2 linked regions of the Rhodoligotrophos appendicifer genome follow. The protein of the gene in region 2 interacts with the protein of the main gene of each other region in a pairwise test. Links are inferred from orthologs where the notes say so. Each region holds a gene or a part of one and is shown on either strand. Other genes may lie near its edges. The genes, in order: FKM97_RS19405 and clpS.

Region 1 (10,246 bases), on a different replicon or contig from region 2:
CCGTGGCGGCTGTCCCTCCTTCGGTCCCTGGGCCGCGATCCGGCCACCACCGACGAGGCAAGTCGTCTCTTGCTCGATCTCAGAAGTTCCGCCGCCCCGCCGACGCCCGATGAACTGGCACTCGTCTTGGCCAGTTACGTCCAGCAGAAACGGTATGAGACGGCTTACCGGGTCTTTCTGTTTACTCTGTCGGAGCAGGAGAGATCCTCTGCCGGCTATGTCTTCAACGGCAGCTTTGCGCCAATCTTCTCACGCCGCCCCTTTGACTGGAGTTTCCCCCGTCAGTCCGGCTTTGAACTGACGTTTCTGCCGCCCGGCCGAGAGACGGGGGCAAAACTCCGCTTCTTTGACAAACCGGTAAAGGGTGTTCTGTTGCAGCAATATCTGCAGGTTCCACCAGGCCGCTATCGTCTTCGGGTGAATGTCTCTGGACGAGCCCTGCATTTCCCCAAAGATCTGTTCTGGTCGCTTCAATGCGCGCATTCGCGGGAGGAACTGGGGAGGCTGGAGATTCCCGAAGGGTCCTTCGCGACACAGCCTCTTGAGTCGAGTTTCGCCGTCGGCCAGGCGGATTGCCCAGCCCAGATCCTCCGACTGAGCAGTGGCCTGACGACGGACAGTTGGCTCTATCGGTTCTCCGGTGAACTGACGATGAGCGATCTGCGGATCGAGAAGCTCGCCGAGTGAGCCTTGGTCGTGCAGAAGGCTCCAAATATCTTCTGGGATTGGGGCTTTTGCTGGCATTGCTCGTCGGCGGAGGAACCGCGTCTGGTCTCTACACGGATCTGATGATTCAGATCTGGGTTCTCGTCGCGTCCGCCGGGGTGCTCTATGGCACGCCGACCCCCGCCCTCGATCGAAAACTCCACTGGCTGTTCCTTGCCATAGCATCGCTCTTTGTGCTGCAGCTTCTCCCCTGGCCGAGCGCATGGCTCGCGCCGCTGCGTGCACCCCTCTTGTCCGGCTTATCCCCGCCCGATGGACCGCGCTTCGGCTTCATCAGTTCAGCCGTCAACCGCACCCTCGAATGTGCTGTCTATGTGGGCGCTGGCCTCGGCATGTTCTGGGCAGTCCTGAAACTTCGGCCCGATCAGGTGGTCGGTTTGCTGCCATTCTTTTTCATCGGGGTGATCTGTAATCTTCTGGCTGCGACAATCCAGTATTCCTTGGCCGAGGACGTATCGGTGGAAGGCTTCCTGCCATTCACGATCAAGGCGGGTTTCTTCGCCAACGTGAATCACTTCTCGTCCCTGATCTACGTGTCCATACCGCTGATGATCTTCTATGGCCTCTCGAAATCCTACTACCGCGCGACCCTGCTCCTTCTCGCGACGATCTTGCTGTTTCTGCTGGCCGCGGGGTCCCGGGCTGGCGCCATCCTGGGACTGCTCATCACCCTCTCGGCCGTATTCCTGCTCTCTGCGCGTTCGAATCTGAGGGGTGTCGTCGTGGTCCTGGCATTCACGCTGGTCTCCCTCTATGCGATCGGCGTTTGGTCCAAGCTGACAGTGGAAACCTTGGACCCCGAATTTGGGCGCACGGAATTTGCGAGCACGACGGTCGCGGGCATAAAGGAAAACTGGCCCGTCGGAGTGGGCTTTGGCACTTTTCAGACCGCCTACCAGCTCTATGAGAGAGGCGACATGATCTTCCAGCCCTACGTCAATCATGCCCATAACGAATACTTGGAGTTGACCTTCGAGGGAGGCGTGCTCACCGTCGTTGCGATCCTTGCCTATCTTGTTCTTCTATTCCTCAGATTTGTTCAGATCCGCGGCAATCCTCTGCAGCAGGCGGCCTTTTTGTCCCTGCTGTTCATCCTGCTTCATTCCCTCGTCGATTATCCCTTGCGGACCATGGCGCTGTTCCTGACCTTCAGCGTCCTGAATGGAATAGTCTTTCATCGGGGCTTCGATCGCCAGGGTGAACCGGCCCAGAAGGCGGCGTTCTCCTAATGGCTGGGCACGTTCCGGGCGAGTTCCTCCAGCCAGACTGCCGCATTCCCATCCGAGGGTGCCCGCCAGTCGCCTCGCGGCGACAATGACCCGCCTGCCGCCACTTTGGGTCCATTCGGCATGGCCGACCGCTTGAACTGGCTCATGCCGAAGAAGCGTTCGATGAACACCTTCAGCCATTGGCGGATCTCAGCCAGCGAATACTGCCGCTGCCTTTCCTCCGGAAACCCGACGGGCCACTGGCCTCGGGACTTTTCCTCCCAAGCCATGAGGGCCATGAAAGCGATCTTCGAGGGGCGGTAGCCGTAGCGGAGCGTATAGAACAGAGTGAAGTCCTGCAGTTCATAGGGCCCGATTTTTGCCTGCGTGCTCTGCGGCGCCTCTCCCGGCGCGACGGGGATCAGCTCTGGGGAAATTTCCGTCGCCAGGATGGAGTCCAATATGCCGGCGACCGCCTCGTCCTGAAACTGCCCTGAACGGCCGATCCACCGGATGAGATGTTGGATCAAGGTCTTGGGAACGCCGGCATTCACATTGTAATGGGACATCTGATCGCCGACCCCATAAGTGCACCATCCAAGCGCCAGCTCGGAGAGATCGCCGGTGCCGATCACGATGCCGCTATGGTAGTTCGCCAGCCGAAAGAGATAGTCCGTTCGGAGGCCTGCCTGCACGTTTTCGAAGGTGACGTCGTAAACCGGCTCCCCCATCCCAAAGGGATGGCCGATGTCGCCGAGCATCTGTCGCGCGGCGGGTTTGATGTCGAGTTCGGCGGCGGAGACTTGCAACGCGGCCATCAGTTGGATGGCATTCGTCTTGGTGCCTTCGGAGGTGGCGAAGCCCGGCATTGTGTATGCGAGAATGTTGCTTCGGGGCAGTCCGAGTTGATCGAAAGCCCGCGCCACCACGATCAGCGCATGCGTTGAATCCAGCCCACCGGAAACGCCGATCACCGCCTTTTTCACATTGATCGCGCGGAGCCGCTGCGCGAGGCCGGTGACCTGAATGCTATAGGCTTCATAGCAGTCTTGCGCGAGCTGAGCCGGATCTGAGGGGACGAAGGGAAAGCGCTCGACAGTGCGATGAAATCCGCTGTCTTGGATTGGCGGCGCCAGCTCGAACGCGACCCGCCGATAAATTATGCCTTGGGAGAGATGTCGGGCATTGTCGTCGAAAGTGCCTTGGCGGGCGCGTTCCTGAACCAGCAGGTCGAGGTCGATATCGGCGATGACGACCTCGTCTCCGGCCGGAAAGCGCTCGCCATTCGCCAGGAGGGCGCCATTCTCGTGGATTGACACTTGTCCGTCCCAGGCGAGGTCGGTGGTCGATTCACCAGCGCCGGCGGCCGCATAGATATAGGCTCCCAGGCATCGCGCGGACTGCGATCGGCACAGGGCCTCGCGGGTTTCGGCCTTTCCCACCGTGATGTTGGAGGCCGAAAGGTTTGCCATGACGGTGGCGCCTGCCATCGCCGCATGCGAGCTCGGCGGCACCGGCACCCAGACATCTTCGCAAATCTCAGCGTGAACCGTCAGCCCTTGTTGGTCGGACGCATAGAAAAGCAGGTCGGTTCCGAAGGGGACTGCATGGCCTGCGAAGGAGGCCTCTTCCCCCGTCACGCCGGCGCCGGACGCAAAGTGGCGATGCTCGTAGAATTCGCGATAATTGGGCAGATAGCTTTTGGGAACGATCCCGAGCAGGCGTCCGCGATGAATGACGAGCGCCGCATTGTAGAGCCGGTTGCGGAAACGAACGGGGGCGCCGATCAGCAACAGCGGCAGCAGCTCGCGGGATGCTTCGATGATCTGTGCCGCCGCGTCTTCCACCGCGTTGAGCAGGGCCTCCTGCAGCAGCAGGTCGTCGATCGCATACCCTGAGAGGGTGAGCTCCGGAAACACCGCCACGGCGACGGATTTCTCGTGCAGTTGCTGGGCAAGCCGCAGGATCGACTTGGCGTTCGACTTCGGATCGGCGATCGCGCAGCGATATGTGGCTGCTGCAACCCTGGCAAATCCGTGCGAATAGAGCGAACGAAACGACACAGCGAACTCCACGTGAAAAAATGCCCTCTGGCCGGGCTTATTACAGTCGAAACACGCGACTGCGCTATCGGGTTCACCACGCATTTCCTGTGCGACACCCTCTGAGCCGCCATTCCACATCGTGCCATTTTGCAAACGCGCCGCCACGGCGAAAGATGTCTCCACGAGCTCCGTTCATGCTGCCGCCATCGATGAAGGAGAACGTCTATGGATCAACGCCTCGCACATGAACGCCGTCAAGCCGATCTCAGAACCCCGTCCGGTTTCAGCAGCAATGCCGCTCAGGACATCTCCGCCTCCCTGACGGCGCTGTTGGCGGACATGTTCGCCCTGTACCTGAAGACGAAGAATTTCCATTGGCACATCTCGGGCCCGCATTTCCGCGACTACCACCTGATGCTCGACGAGCAGGGCGAGCAGATCTTTGCCACCACCGATGCCATTGCCGAGCGCGCCCGCAAGATTGGCGGCACGACTGTGCGATCCATCGGCCACATTGCCCGGGTTCTGCGCCTTCTCGACAATGATGCCGACTTCGTCACTCCCGAGGACATGCTGGCTGAGCTGCGCGACGACAACCGTCAACTGGCCGACCTCCTGCGCGCAGCCCATGCCCTTTGCGACGAGCATAATGATGTGGCGACCGCGAGCCTCATCGAGCAGTGGATCGACGATGCCGAACGGCGTACATGGTTTCTGTTCGAGGCGACGAGGCGGTAAAGGGCCGCCGGTCCGACCAGGCTACGGTATTGTAGATGATTGTTGCATTGCTCTCAGTCCTCATGGGGATGATCGCCGGCCTGAGGACCATGGTGGCTGCCGCTGCAATATCATGGTCGGCCCACCTTGGCTTTCTGGATCTCAGCCAGACGTGGCTTGCCTTTCTCGGCCATGCCTGGACCCCCTGGATCTTCACTCTTCTGGCGCTCGGCGAGTTTGTGGGCGACCAGCTCCCCTCCACGCCGAGCCGCACGGTTCCCCTGCAATTCGGCACCCGCATCGTCGTCGGCCTCGTGGCTGGACTGGCGATCGGCCTCGATTCCGGCGTCCCGGTCTTGGGCGGAATCGCCGGGGTCCTGGGCGCCGTGGTCGGGACTTTGGGTGGAAGCGCGGTGCGAACCAGGATGGCGGAGCTTTTCGGCAGCGACCGCCCGGCGGGCTTCCTTGAGGATGCCATAGCCGTCGTGCTGGCGCTCCTGGTCACGGCAACGCTCCCCTGATCGGACTCGGGTGTCCAGAGCCACCTGAAGTCTCATCAGCAATCCCGCTTCACAAGAATGGCGCGCCCGAGTAATGCTTGCGCACGGGCCCCGAGGGAACAGCTGGTGTTCCGGCGATGCCCGGTTGGAGACATGCCCTGCTTGTCAGATCCTACCGGAAGCGTCTGGCCGCCGATCTACCCCAATGGCGCGCCCAGGGTTGGGTGACGGAGGAGGGGGCCGCCGCCATATTGTCTGCGGCTGCAGCCGAGCGCTCCACGCTGACCGTCTCCAATCTCGTCGCGATGTTGGGCGCTCTTCTTCTGGGGCTCGGCGTGATCACTTTCATCGCCGCCAACTGGGAAGATTTTCCCCGACTCGTGCGCCTGATCATGCTGGTCACGGGCCTGGGTTTGGCTTACCTGATAGCCGCGATCCTGAAGCAGCGTGACCTGCCGGCCATGGCTGATGCGGCGGTCCTGGTGGCCGGCCTTGTCTTCGCGGCGGCCATTGCTCTGGTCGGCCAGACCTATCATCTCTCGGGCGAGTTCCGCGATGCGGTGCTGCTCTGGATCGTGGGCTGCCTTGGTGCGGCCCTTCTCACGCGTTCGGTCGCCGCCACCGTGCTGAGCCTGGCGGGGATCTGCTATTGGGCATGGGAGTGGACCGTCGATGCCGGCATCGCTCCCCACTGGCCGAGCCTCGCTGTGCTTGTCGCCGCCGGCGCCCTCTCGGTTTGGCTGAATACGCCGATGACCCGCAAGGCGTTCATCGTGGCCCTTCTGTTCTGGCTCGCCATGACCCTGATTGCAATGGCTGAAGCGCTGGACTGGTCGGCGGCGGGAGCTCTCTCCTTGGGGGCCGCACTCGCACTGTGTATCTGGAGCCTGGCCTCCCTGCTCACCGCTGGACGCTTGGGTGGCCGCCTGGGCGATCTCGGCGAAGATCTGGTCTTGCCCGTGATGATCGCGCTGTTTCTGGCGGTATTCTTCATCCAGTTCGCGGCCGAGGTCCACGACGGGGCTCGCCTGGGGTGGCAATACTACGCTGCGGCTGCTGTGGCGCTGGGCGCCCTCCTGTCTTTCTCCGCGTCCTATCGCGGCGCGTTTAATGGCGCCCATGCAGGGCTTGCCGTCGCTGTCACGGCGAGCGCGGTCGCCTTCTGTTGGTGGCTCGCTGATGCGCATCGCGTCGTCGATCTCTGGCCGAGCCTCGCCATCGGTGTCGTCGTGCTCGCGACCGCCCTGTGGATGGTCGGCATTGCCGATAGCCGCGCCGGTCGATTCGCCCATACCGCGGGTCTGGTCGGCTTTGGCGTTGAGGTTCTGTATCTCTACGTCGTGACCCTCGGCACCCTCATCGACACGGCTCTCGCCTTTCTCGTCGGCGGCATCTTGCTTATCGGCCTCTCGGTTCTGTTGCTGAAGATGGACCGTTGGCTGAGGGCGAAGCCAGGAAACGCAGCCACATGAAGCGACTTCCGATATGGGGCTTCGTTGCCGCCTTCCTGTTGCAGGCTGGCCTGCTGGTCTACATGGTTGCTGACCGCGCCGTCCTCCTGGCCGAGGGCAAGGAAATCCGGCTTGCGGTGCGCCCCGTTGACCCGCGCGACCTGCTGCGCGGGGATTACGTCGTCCTCAGCTACGATATCTCCCAGCTCGATGCCGCGAAGCTGGGGGGGGCCGACGACTTTGAAGCCGGCTCCACGGTCTACGTCTCCCTGCGGAGCGACGGGGAAGTCTGGCAAGCCTCCGCCATGAACTCCGAGAGGACCGACGATGGCGCCGGAGCCGTCCTGCGCGGAACCATCGACGGCAAGATCAGCCCTCCGGGCTGCAGCGATCCCTGCAAAGCCTACCGGGTGACCTACGGTCTGGAGCAGTTCTTCGTCCCTGAAGGCAAGGGCAGAGATCTGGAGCAATTGCGCAACGATCAGAAGCTCGCCGTGGACATCGCCATCGACCCGGACGGCCGAGGTGCCATAAAGCGCCTCCTGGTCGACGGGCAAGTCCGCTACGACACCCGCCTGTTCTGATCCGGAATCCCGGCCTCCCGCCGCATTCGCCGGCGCATTTCTTCGCCGGCCCCTGCGGCACGACGACCGTCAGCGAATTCCCCAGAGCTCTCACAACTGAAACCAAACACTTAGCAAATCGACGAAGTTTTTTCTTGCGCCGCGCGGCCTTGTCGGAATAGTTAGCAATATGACTAAGCATGATCCTGATCTTTCCCTGTTGTTCCATGCGCTGGCGGACCCGACCCGACGCTCCATCCTCACACAGCTGGCCGAACGGCCCGCCCGGGTGACGGATTTGGCGGGCCCGACGGGACTGCGCCTGCCCACGGTCATGCGGCACCTTTCGGTGCTGGAGGAGGCAGGATTGATCGCGACGTCCAAGGACGGGCGGGTGCGCACCTGCGCCATCGTGCTCGAAGCCATGGAACCGGTCCGGACATGGATCGATGAACAGCGCACCATCTGGGAAGCGAGGCTCGATCGACTGGACGCATTTGTGATGGATGTGATGAAGGAACGCGGAAAATGACACTGAACCCGAGGCCGAGCAGCACGACCATTCCGGCGCCTCATGCTGGGAGAGGCCGCTTTGCGACGCTGACCTTCGAGCGCACCGTGGGCGCGCCATATCGGCGGTGTGGCAGGCCTGGACGGCGCCGGCCGCGCGCGCGATCTGGGCTGCCCCGTCGCCATCGGTCACCGTGGAATTCTTGGAAGCCGATACCAAGGTCGGCGGACGCGAGGTCTCGCTCTGCAAGGTGGAGGGTCAGCCCGACTTCCGCTGCGAAGTCGGCTGGCTCGCGGTGCAGCCCCCGATACGGACCGTGACCTACGAGGTGATCTCGTCCGAGGATGTGACGCAATCGGCGGCATTGATCACGGCGGACTTCGCCGACTTGGGCGAACGCAGCGGGCTGGTCGTGACGGTGCAGCTGTCCTCGCTGGCGGAAGACATGGAAGCCGGCTACCGGCAGGGCTTCGGTGCAGGAATGGACAATCTCGCTCGCGTGGCCGAGCGCACCATGGTGCTGCAGCGCGTGATCCGGGCGCCTCGGGAGGTGGTCTGGAACGCGTGGATGAACCCCGAGACCTTGCCGTTGTGGTGGGGACCGGAGGGGTTCTCCTGTCGCACGAAACGGATCGACCTGCGCCAGGGCGGCGAATGGGTCTTCGATATGATTGGGCCGGACGGCACGGTTTTCCCGAACCACCATCGCTATGGTGAGGTCAGGGCGGAAGAGGGATTTGGCTATACGCTTCACTGGGGCGACAACGGACCGAAACATGCCGATGCATGGGCGTCGTTCGAGGATCAGGACGGGCACACGAAGGTGACGCTCGGCATGGTCTTTGCCACGGCGGCCGAGTTCCAGCAGGCCAAGGGCTTCGGAGCAGTGGAGCTGGGACTGGAGACGCTGGGGAAGTTGGACCGCTTCATCGCATCGCGATGACACATCAGGGGGTGCGATGGTTCGCCTGCCGCCCCCTGAAACACTTCACCATCGGGCCGTTCCTTTCCACGTTCAACCGAAGCGCCCGAGGGGCCTTGCTGAGGGCGCAGCATCGGCCTCCTTCAGCTCTTCGACGACCGCGCGGCTGAGGGTGAGCTCCAGCTCGCCCGCAATAGCATTACGGCTGCGGAGGACGTGAATGACCTTAGGAAATTCCGGCAGATCTGCCTCCAATTCGATCAGGTCCGGCGTGATGTTCCGTCGGCTCAGCAGGGCCACGCCCAGCCCATTCCTCACACCCGACCTCACGCCGTCGACACTCGGGCATTCGAGCACGATGGTGAGCGACCGATCGCTGTCGGCGAGATGGCGCATGGCAGCCTGCTTGTAGAAGCAGTTGCTGTCGAAGGAGACGAAGGGAATCGTCTTGCTGATCGTCACCGGATGATCCGCCGATTGCACCCAGACCAGGTCCTCGCGCCAGAGTTCGACGTCCCCCGGCCGGATCTGATCAGCGAAGATCTGCATCACCGCGATGTCCACCTCCGCCGTCTCCAGCCAGCGCTGCAGCACGAGGCTCTGCCCGACACGGATCGCCAGGGACGCACGGGGGTTCGATCTTCGAAAGCGTCCCAGAACCGCAGCCAGTTTACTCGCCGCTGCGTCTTCAGTGGCGCCCAGGCGCATCTCGCCGCTGACCTCGGACAACCGGAACCGGTCGGTCGCCTCGTCATGGAGCGCGACCAGGCGCTCTGCGTAATGCAGCAGATGGAGTCCATCCACCGTCGCCTCGACACCTGTGGGACTTCTCACCAGGATGGGCCGGCCGATGCGATCTTCGAGGCGCGCAAGCTTGTGGCTCACCGCGGACTGCGTGAGGTTGAGCAGCCGGGCCGCTCGCGTCACCCCGCCCGTTTCGAGCACCGCCTTGAAGGTCCGCAGCGAATCGATATCCAGCCGCATGCTGTCTCCATGACAAAAATCGATCGATTTGATGATATCATGTCAGTTCCGTCATGACCACTTCTGCGCTACACCGGACGCCACATCCGGCGGAGGACGAGCGGCATGGCACTTAACGAATACACCATCCTCACATTTGACGTGGTCGGCACCCTGATCGATTTCGAGCAGGGCATCGTCGATTACATCCGCCCCCTGGCCCTCCAGGCGGGACACGAGATTGATGACGAAACGATTCTCCTGAGCTACGGCAAAGCGGAAGCCGTTCAGCACGAAGAGATGGCCGGCCAGCCTTTCACCCGGATGATGCCGCCCGTCTATCGTGCCATGGCGCAGGAACTTGGCTTGCCGGTGACACCGGATGCGATTGAGGGGTTCCGGCTCTCAATTCCCCATTGGCCGGCATTTCCCGACAGCATCGCAGCCCTGAAAAGGCTGCGCCGGAGCTTCCGCCTCGTCGCCATGACCAACTCCGACAACTGGGCGCTTAATCATTTCTCTCGCACCCTGGGAGAGCCCTTTGATGACACCGTCACCGCGGAGGACGTGGGCACCTGCAAGCCCGATCCGCAATTCTTCGCCTATGCGCGCGGCAGGCAGAGCACGCTCGGCTATCGTC
Region 2 (7,946 bases):
GCGACGACGGCTAATTTCTTGATGATCATGGCTCCTGCCTCGAATCAGATTGACACCCCAATGTCTCAGGAGAGCGCCTGAGGCCGCCGGGTGGTAGCGAAGCGCTAGTGTACATCAGCAGCGTGTCGGCGGACCAGCCGTGATCAGATAAAACGCCAGTCGGCCTGTAAGCCGGGTTCTGTCCACAAGGCGAAGCTTGCTGGATGACCATTCATCTGGGATGTGCGTCGCCGCACACCTCGCGCGACCTACCCGGGCGACGGTCTGAAGACACGACCTGGCCGGATCGCGAGATCCGTCCGCGCCGCCCCTATTCGGTCTTGCTCCCGGTGGGGTTTACCATGCCGCTGCCGTTGCCGGCCGCGCGGTGCGCTCTTACCGCACCCTTTCACCCTTACCTCGGTTGCCCGAGGCGGTTTGCTTTCTGTGGCACTGTCCCTGGGGTCACCCCCGCCGGGCGTTACCCGGCACCGCGTCTCTCTGGAGCCCGGACTTTCCTCCCCTACCCGACTTTCGCCATTGGGCAAGGGCGGCCATCCGGCCAACTGGCGTCGGCAGCAGGTATAGGGCGGCATCCCCCGCCGTCAAGGGCCGTGCGTGCGGCGAGCGGCGAGCAGCCTGTGCACGGTGTCGATCGTCGAGGCGTCCGCAAGACCATCGACACGCTCCGGGCGAAAGTGCCGCTGGAAGGCCGTGACGATGAGAGTGGTGCGCAGATCATACTGGCCTGTCACTTCAATGCCATAGCCGTACTCGCTCAGAGCCTGCTGCAGGTCGGCCACCTCCTCGCCCGCATCATCTGCCTGGAGGATCGCTCCCTCCGTGATCGGCGCCGGCGGCACCCAATGGCCGATACCGGCCCGATGCAGCCGTTCCCAGGGGAATTTCTCGCCTGGGTCAATCTTCCGCTCCGGGGCAACATCGGAATGGGCGAGAACGCCTTCGGGTGGAATAGGATGGCGGGCGACAATGGCAGAGCAGAGGTCAATGACGGCCCGCATCTGAATGTCTGGAAAATCAGGGTAGCCGCGTTCATGACCGGGATTGTGGATCTCGATTCCGATGGACCGAGAGTTGATGTCGCTGGCCCCTGCCCAATAGGAAACGCCCGCATGCCATGCGCGTTTTTCCTCTGGCACCAGGCGGGTGACGACGCCGTGCTCGTCGACCAGGTAATGCGAGGAGACCTCGGAACGCTCATCACACATCCAGCGGCAGGCCGTCAGAGCATCCTTCATGCCGGTATAGTGAAGCAGCAGAATCTCGACGCGCGTGTCAGCCTTGCGCTCACCGAAATTCGGTGATGGCACCTCGCGGATCCGCCTGGCGGACACCGTCACGCGGGATCAGAACGCCGCTTCATGTAGGCCATGACCGACCATTGCGGATCGTCGATCTCCAAGCCCCGCTCCAGGCGCTTCTCGACATGCCAATTGCGCATCGCGAACCACAGCGTGGCCCAGACCCCGGCAAGAAAGAGAATAGAAAACATGCCGAGGGCGATGGTGTCCGGCAGGCCCAAGATACCCTGGAGCGACCAGCAGAGCGCGGCGGCCGTGGCCTCCACCTCGGCAAAGACCAGCGTTGCGACACCGATCGTGGAAATCCAGCGGATGGCGGGGCCACCCAAATGGGCGGCGGCCGCACTGGCCTGAGAATTGAGATCCGAACGATTCGTCGTTGTCGCCATCACATGTGTCCCTGGCAAAAGTTCTGAGGCAGGAATGAAACAGCTCAGGCAAAAAGTAAAGCGCGCCACCGTCGCGTCGGCTCGCGACACCCTCCATGAAAGAGGGGGCCCGCGGCCCCCTCTCGTCTCAATCCGTCAATTCCGGCACAAGCGGCTTGCTGCCGCCCCCACTCGAACCCGGTTTGGGTTTGCGCTTCGACGTCCCCTTGCCCTTGCCCGATTTGGGCTCCGGCGGCACGGCGATCTCCTGCTCGCGGGAGAGATATTCGAAGCCGAGCGCCTTCTTGCCGGCATCGTCCTGCAAGGTCACGCGAACGGTGCCTCCGCCGGTGAGCTTGCCGAACAGCACCTCGTCCGCCAAGGGCTGCTTGATGTGCTGCTGAATGACGCGGGCCAGAGGCCGCGCGCCGTAGAGCTCGTCATAGCCTTCCTTGGCGAGCCAATCGGCGGCTTCCGACGACAGCTCGATATTGACCTGACGGTCGGCAAGCTGAGCCTCGAGCTGGAGCACGAATTTCTCGACCACTTGGCGAACCACCTCAGCGGGGAGATTGCCGAAGGCAATAACCGCGTCGAGACGATTACGGAACTCGGGCGAGAACATGCGGTTGATGGCCTCGGAATCCTCGCCTTCCCGCTTGTCGCGGGTGAAGCCGATCGGTGCCCTGGCCAGGTCCTGGGCGCCGGCGTTCGTGGTCATGATCAGGATCACATTGCGGAAGTCGACCGACTTGCCATTGTGATCGGTGAGCTTGCCGTGATCCATGACCTGCAAGAGGATGTTGAACAGGTCAGGGTGAGCCTTCTCGATCTCGTCGAGGAGGAGCACCGTGTGCGGATGCTGGTCGATGCCATCGGTCAGCAAACCGCCCTGATCGAAGCCGACATAGCCGGGAGGGGCACCGATCAGCCGCGAGACCGAGTGGCGCTCCATATATTCCGACATGTCGAAGCGCAGCAGGTTGACACCCATCAAACTCGCGAGCTGCTTGGCGACCTCGGTCTTGCCGACACCGGTCGGGCCTGAGAACAGATAGCAGCCGATGGGCTTCTCCGGCTCGCGCAGACCGGCGCGGGACAGCTTGATGGCGGAGGCCAGTGCCTGGATCGCCGCATCCTGGCCGAAGACGACCCGCTTCAAGTCCTCGGCGAGGTCTTTCAACAGCACCGCGTCATCCTTGGAGACGGTTTTCGGCGGGATGCGCGCCATCTTGGCGATGGTCTCCTCGACCTCCTTGACGCCGATGGTGCGCTTGCGCTTGCTCTCGGGGAGAAGCATCTGCGAGGCGCCGGTCTCGTCGATCACGTCGATGGCCTTGTCGGGCAGCTTCCTGTCATTGATGTAGCGCGCTGACAGCTCGACTGCAGTGCGCACCGCCTCCGCCGTGTAACGGACCCCGTGGAACTCCTCGAAATAAGGCTTGAGGCCTTTGAGGATCTTCACTGCATCCTCGACGGTAGGCTCGCTCACATCGATCTTCTGGAAGCGCCGGACGAGCGCCCGATCCTTCTCGAAATGCTGACGGTATTCCTTGTAGGTGGTCGACCCCATGCAGCGCAACGCGCCGCCGGCCAATGCCGGTTTCAACAGGTTGGAGGCATCCATCGCCCCACCGGACGTGGCCCCCGCACCGATCACGGTGTGGATCTCGTCGATGAACATGATGGCGCCTGGATAGCGCTCGATCTCCTTGATCACCGCCTTGATGCGCTCCTCGAAGTCGCCGCGATAGCGGGTGCCGGCGAGAAGCGTGCCCATGTCGAGCTGGAAGATCGTGCAGGACTTGAGGACCTCGGGCACGTCATTGTTGACGATCTTGCGCGCGAGCCCCTCGGCGATGGCCGTCTTGCCCACGCCGGGATCACCGACGAAGAGCGGATTGTTCTTCTGACGCCGACAGAGGACCTGGATGGTCCGGCGGACCTCCTCGTCCCGGCCGATCAGCGGATCGATACGCCCCTCCTCCGCCTTGCGGTTGAGATTGACGCAGTAGGCTTCAAGCGCGTCATTGCCGCCCTTCACGTTGGCCTCACCTTCGTCCGCCTGCTCCTGCTCGGCACCCCGGACCGCCCGAGGCTCCGACAGGCCCGGCCGCTTGCCGATCCCATGCGAAATATAATTGACCGCGTCGTAGCGGGTCATATCCTGCTCCTGCAGGAAGAACGCCGCGTGGCTCTCGCGTTCCGCAAAAATCGCCACCAAAACGTTCGCGCCGGTCACCTCTTCGCGACCGGAGGACTGAACGTGAATGACGGCGCGCTGGATGACGCGCTGGAAACCCGCCGTGGGCTTGGACTCAACACCGTGATCAACCACGAGGTTGGCAAGCTCGGTATCGATGTAACTCTCCAGATTGCGACGAAGCAGATCAAGATCGACATTGCAGGCCCGCATGACCGCAGCCGAGTCCTTGTCGTCGACCAGCGCGAGCAAGAGATGCTCGAGGGTCGCGTATTCGTGATGCCGTTCGTTGGCAAGCGCCAGGGCCCGATGAAGGGCCTGTTCGAGGCTGCGTGAAAAACTAGGCACGGGGCCGATCACTCCTTTTCCATCGTACACTGTAAGGGGTGCTGATGCTGACGTGCAAACTCCATGACCTGTGTCACTTTCGTCTCCGCCACTTCATAGGTGTAGACCCCGCAGATGCCGACGCCCTTCTGATGAACGTGAAGCATGATCCGCGTGGCGTCTTCGCGCCCCTTACTGAAAAACCGTTCAAGTACGTGAACAACAAACTCCATCGGCGTGTAATCATCGTTCAGAAGCAGCACCTTGTACATGCTGGGCTTCTTGGTCCGCGTTCGCGTCCGCGTGACCACGCCACTTTGGCCGTCTTCTCGATTGCCGTTGTTTCCATTCGCCATAAAGGTCGTAGCCACCAAGACTTGCATGAGAGCGATCGGACGGCGCCCCGCCGCCGGAAGGGTCTCCGATGCCGGGCGATCACCGTTCGCTGAAATTATATATGAGTTCGTCGGCGGATTGCGAGGAGGGAAAGTCGGGATCGGGCTCACCGACACATAAAAAGCCCGGCACGTCGTCCGTACCGGGCTGTCAGATCTCCGCGGCGCGCGCCGCGGGTCAGGCTAGAAAGCGATGATCAGCGACCGATCTTACCGCCGAAGAGGCTCGCCTTGCCTTCGAAGGCGCTATAGCAATCGCGCGCGGCAGACATGTACATTTCGCCGAGCTTGTTCACCTGGCCGACGTAAGACTCGAAAGCCTCGCGAGCGAAGTTCTGCTGAGCTTCAAACATCTTCTCAGGGGTCTTCGCCGACATCACCTTGTCGATCGCCTGGGCCCCATGCTCGAAGGCCTTCACAGAGAAATCGGCACATTCGGCCGCAATCGTCTGCATGCCCTTCGTCATTGCCGTCGCGCTGGCAATGGATGCCTCGAGGTTTTCCTTGCCAAACGCCTGGATCTCGTCAACGCCATTGATCATGTTCATTATAACACTCCATCCCTTTTCAGTGGTGCCGAAGAAGCCAGGTGCGGTGGCTCCATTACTCTCGGCCTTGGGGTTTAATATATGCAGCGCACAAAAAGGGTCAAGAGATTTTTTGTGCGGTGCACAAAAAGAACGCCGAGGGCCCCATTCACGATTTGGTAATCCGACATCGAGATGATCACGGCGGCTGCGGCCGAAGGTTGCGGACCCAAAGATGGCATTCCGGCGTCAGTTCTGCGGCCTTGATAGACAAGCGTATGGCGAATCAGTAGCAGTTTACGAAACGTTTTTTCCGCAGTCCGAGTTGACTAACACGGCCGTGTTGTTCACTTTGTAGGCGCTTTTGGGCGGGTCTGGTGAGAATGAAGTTTGTTTTTTCGTGCGCGTCTCTGCGCTGCAGGGGACTGTCAGTTCCGATTTTCGTCGTCGCGCTGCTTGCAGCGTTCGCCGGACTGGTGTCGGTAGAGCCTGCGACAGCAGCGGAAAAATATGCGGCCATCGCCGTTGATGCGGCCACCGGCGAAGTGATCTACTCCCGCAATCCGGACGACCTGCGGTATCCCGCCTCGATCACGAAAGTGATGACGATCTACATTCTGTTCCAGGAGCTGCGTGCCGGTCGGATGACACTGAAGACACCGATCGTCATGACAAAGCATGCCGCCTCCATGTCGCCATCGAAGCTCGGCATCGCCCCGGGACGGTCCATCACCGCGGATGAGGCCATCCGCGTCCTCGTGACCAAATCCGCCAATGACGTGGCCGTGGCCGTCGGCGAAACCATCAGCGGCAGCGAAACCACTTTCGCAATCCGGATGACAAATACAGCGCGCAGCCTCGGGATGAGCCGCACGACGTTCAAGAATGCGTCAGGCCTGCCGAATTCGGCGCAGATGACCACCGCGAGAGACCTCGCCACGCTCGGCCTGCGCATCCAGCGGGACTTCCCGGACTATTATAAATATTTCTCGATCTCGAGCGCCACGGTGGCCGGCAAGACTTTCCGCTCGCATAACAAGCTGATCGGGAAATATCGCGGCACGAACGGCATCAAGACCGGCTTCATCAATGCCTCCGGCTTCAATCTCATCGCGTCGGTCAAACGCGACGGCAAGCATCTCGTCGGCGTCGTGATGGGGGGAAGCACGGGTCCTGCGCGCGACAAGCAGATGAAGGCGATGCTTGATTCGCTCTTCCCGAAAGTCGCGGCGCGGCGGAGCTACACGATCGCCGCCTATGCCGGCGCGATCCCGCCTGCGATCAAGGCTTCAATCGCTGCGGCGCCGATCATCGACTCCCGGGATGATGAGCGGCCCGTCCAGGTCGCCGCGACATCTACCCCCGCCGTCACCAGCGATGCGACTGCGCCGCTGACGATCGCCGCTCTCGCTGAGAGCGCCAGCGCCTCGCCCACGACCACTCAGAGCATCGCTGCGCCCGAGACCCAAGCTCCGACGCGGGCGGCCGATGGCAGCTGGCACATTCAAGTCGGCGCCTTCCCCTCCGAGAGCAGCGCCGAGAAGCAGATCGACAAAGTGAAAGCAACCGGCGTCAAAGCCATTGCCGGAAAATCCGGTTTCACCCAGGCCTCAGACGGCGAAAAGAAAGTCTATCGGGCTCGGTTTTCCGGCTTCTCCCAGGAGAGCGCAAAAGCCACCTGCAAAGCTCTGTCGCGGAAGTCCATCGACTGCTTGGCTCTGTCGCCCCAGGGCTGAGGCTCAGCGCTTTCCGAGAAGCACATCCTTGGCCTGATTGATCATGGCGGCAAAGGCCACGGAGCCGCCGGCATCGGGGTGGAACTTCTTCATCAGGCGCCGATGCGCATTCTTCACGTCCCTCTCGGAGGCACCGGTCTCCAGCTCCAGGATGCGGAAGGCCTCCTCGCGCGACATGGCCGAACTCGACGGCGGAGAGGCGGGGCCACGGCCCGTGGCCTCGCGCCAGCCATCGCGCATGCGGTCGAGATAGGCCTCCAAAAGCACACGACTCTGATCCGGGATCGCGGCGCACTCGGTCAAGAGCTGCTGAAGATCAGACAAGGTCAAGGCCGACAATTGGCGGTCGGCGAAGCGTCCACCCAGCACTTTGCCGTCCATGGCCCCGGTATCATGGTCGAGTTCCATGGCGAGACGGCTGGTGCGGACAGTCGAACGCTGGCCAGGGGCCCGCGTCCCGGCCCGCGAGAAGCCACCGGGACCCTTGGATACGAGATTCATCTCGCGCCCGAGCATCCCCAGGCCGAAGGCGATCAAGGGTGCGCCAAAAGCAATGCCGCCGCGCAGAGAGAGGATCGTACCAAAAAGGGCGATGACTGCGCCGGCGCCGCCTCGAACCAGCTTGGCCAGGCGCTTCGGATCTGCCTTGACGTAGTTCCGCGACAGGAAATAGCCGCAGAGCAGGACCAGGCCGATAATGAAGAGCACTTGCATGTCGCGACGCCTACCGCAGCTGCTCGAGCAGACGCGTGGCGTTGCCGCGCCCTCCACGCCCGTAATTCGCCAAGGCCGTCCTGCCGCCCGCCGCATAGACCGCGACAGCGGAGAGCAGGTCGCGGAGCTGATCGGCGGCATTGACGTCGAAGCGGCAATAGGCACCCCGCGTCAGGCGCGCAATCTCCCGGTAGCCGCGCTCGGCATTCGGCTCTCCCCCCTCCTGAAACATGAAAAGAGGAAGACCCAACAAAGCGAGCTCTCCCGCCTGGACGCAGAGGGCGTCGATGTCCTCTTCAAGACAATCACCGACATAGACGGCGGCATGCACCTTTCCGGCCTGGGCCTCCATCTTCAAATGGCTGAGAACCTTGC

Evidence for each region.
Region 1: the proteins of clpS (region 2) and FKM97_RS19405 interact in binary tests that used the Escherichia coli proteins (3 or more experiments, as listed by UniProt). The link is inferred for Rhodoligotrophos appendicifer from one-to-one orthologs.

What each region holds. Positions count from the first base shown.
Region 1 is NZ_VHKL01000009.1:60,786-71,031, reverse strand. Bases 3,189-5,960 are described here. They hold FKM97_RS19405 (Dps family protein), read left to right. Parts: upstream 3,189-4,204; coding sequence 4,205-4,717; downstream 4,718-5,960. Other genes in these bases: FKM97_RS19395 (DUF2157 domain-containing protein), read left to right, coding at 5,334-5,960; FKM97_RS19400 (DUF4126 family protein), read left to right, coding at 4,753-5,217; FKM97_RS19410 (NAD(+) synthase), read right to left, coding at 3,189-3,997. Outside these bases: FKM97_RS19420 (tetratricopeptide repeat protein), read left to right, coding at 1-687; FKM97_RS19415 (O-antigen ligase family protein), read left to right, coding at 684-1,955; more of FKM97_RS19410, read right to left, coding at 1,952-3,188; more of FKM97_RS19395, read left to right, coding at 5,961-6,668; FKM97_RS19390 (GDYXXLXY domain-containing protein), read left to right, coding at 6,665-7,231; FKM97_RS19385 (ArsR/SmtB family transcription factor), read left to right, coding at 7,401-7,742; FKM97_RS19375 (LysR family transcriptional regulator), read right to left, coding at 8,737-9,627; FKM97_RS19370 (HAD-IA family hydrolase), read left to right, coding at 9,733-10,246.
Region 2 is NZ_VHKL01000005.1:289,430-297,375, reverse strand. The notes cover bases 2,893-5,854. They hold clpS (ATP-dependent Clp protease adapter ClpS), read right to left. Parts: upstream 4,556-5,854; coding sequence 4,229-4,555; downstream 2,893-4,228. Other genes in these bases: FKM97_RS13250 (serine hydrolase), read left to right, coding at 5,505-5,854; FKM97_RS13255 (phasin family protein), read right to left, coding at 4,792-5,142; clpA (ATP-dependent Clp protease ATP-binding subunit ClpA), read right to left, coding at 2,893-4,220. Outside these bases: FKM97_RS13285 (hypothetical protein), read right to left, coding at 1-29; FKM97_RS13275 (N-acetylmuramoyl-L-alanine amidase), read right to left, coding at 585-1,310; FKM97_RS13270 (hypothetical protein), read right to left, coding at 1,337-1,690; more of clpA, read right to left, coding at 1,818-2,892; more of FKM97_RS13250, read left to right, coding at 5,855-6,857; FKM97_RS13245 (DnaJ domain-containing protein), read right to left, coding at 6,861-7,571; FKM97_RS13240 (VWA domain-containing protein), read right to left, coding at 7,582-7,946. UniProt on the Escherichia coli protein: Involved in the modulation of the specificity of the ClpAP-mediated ATP-dependent protein degradation.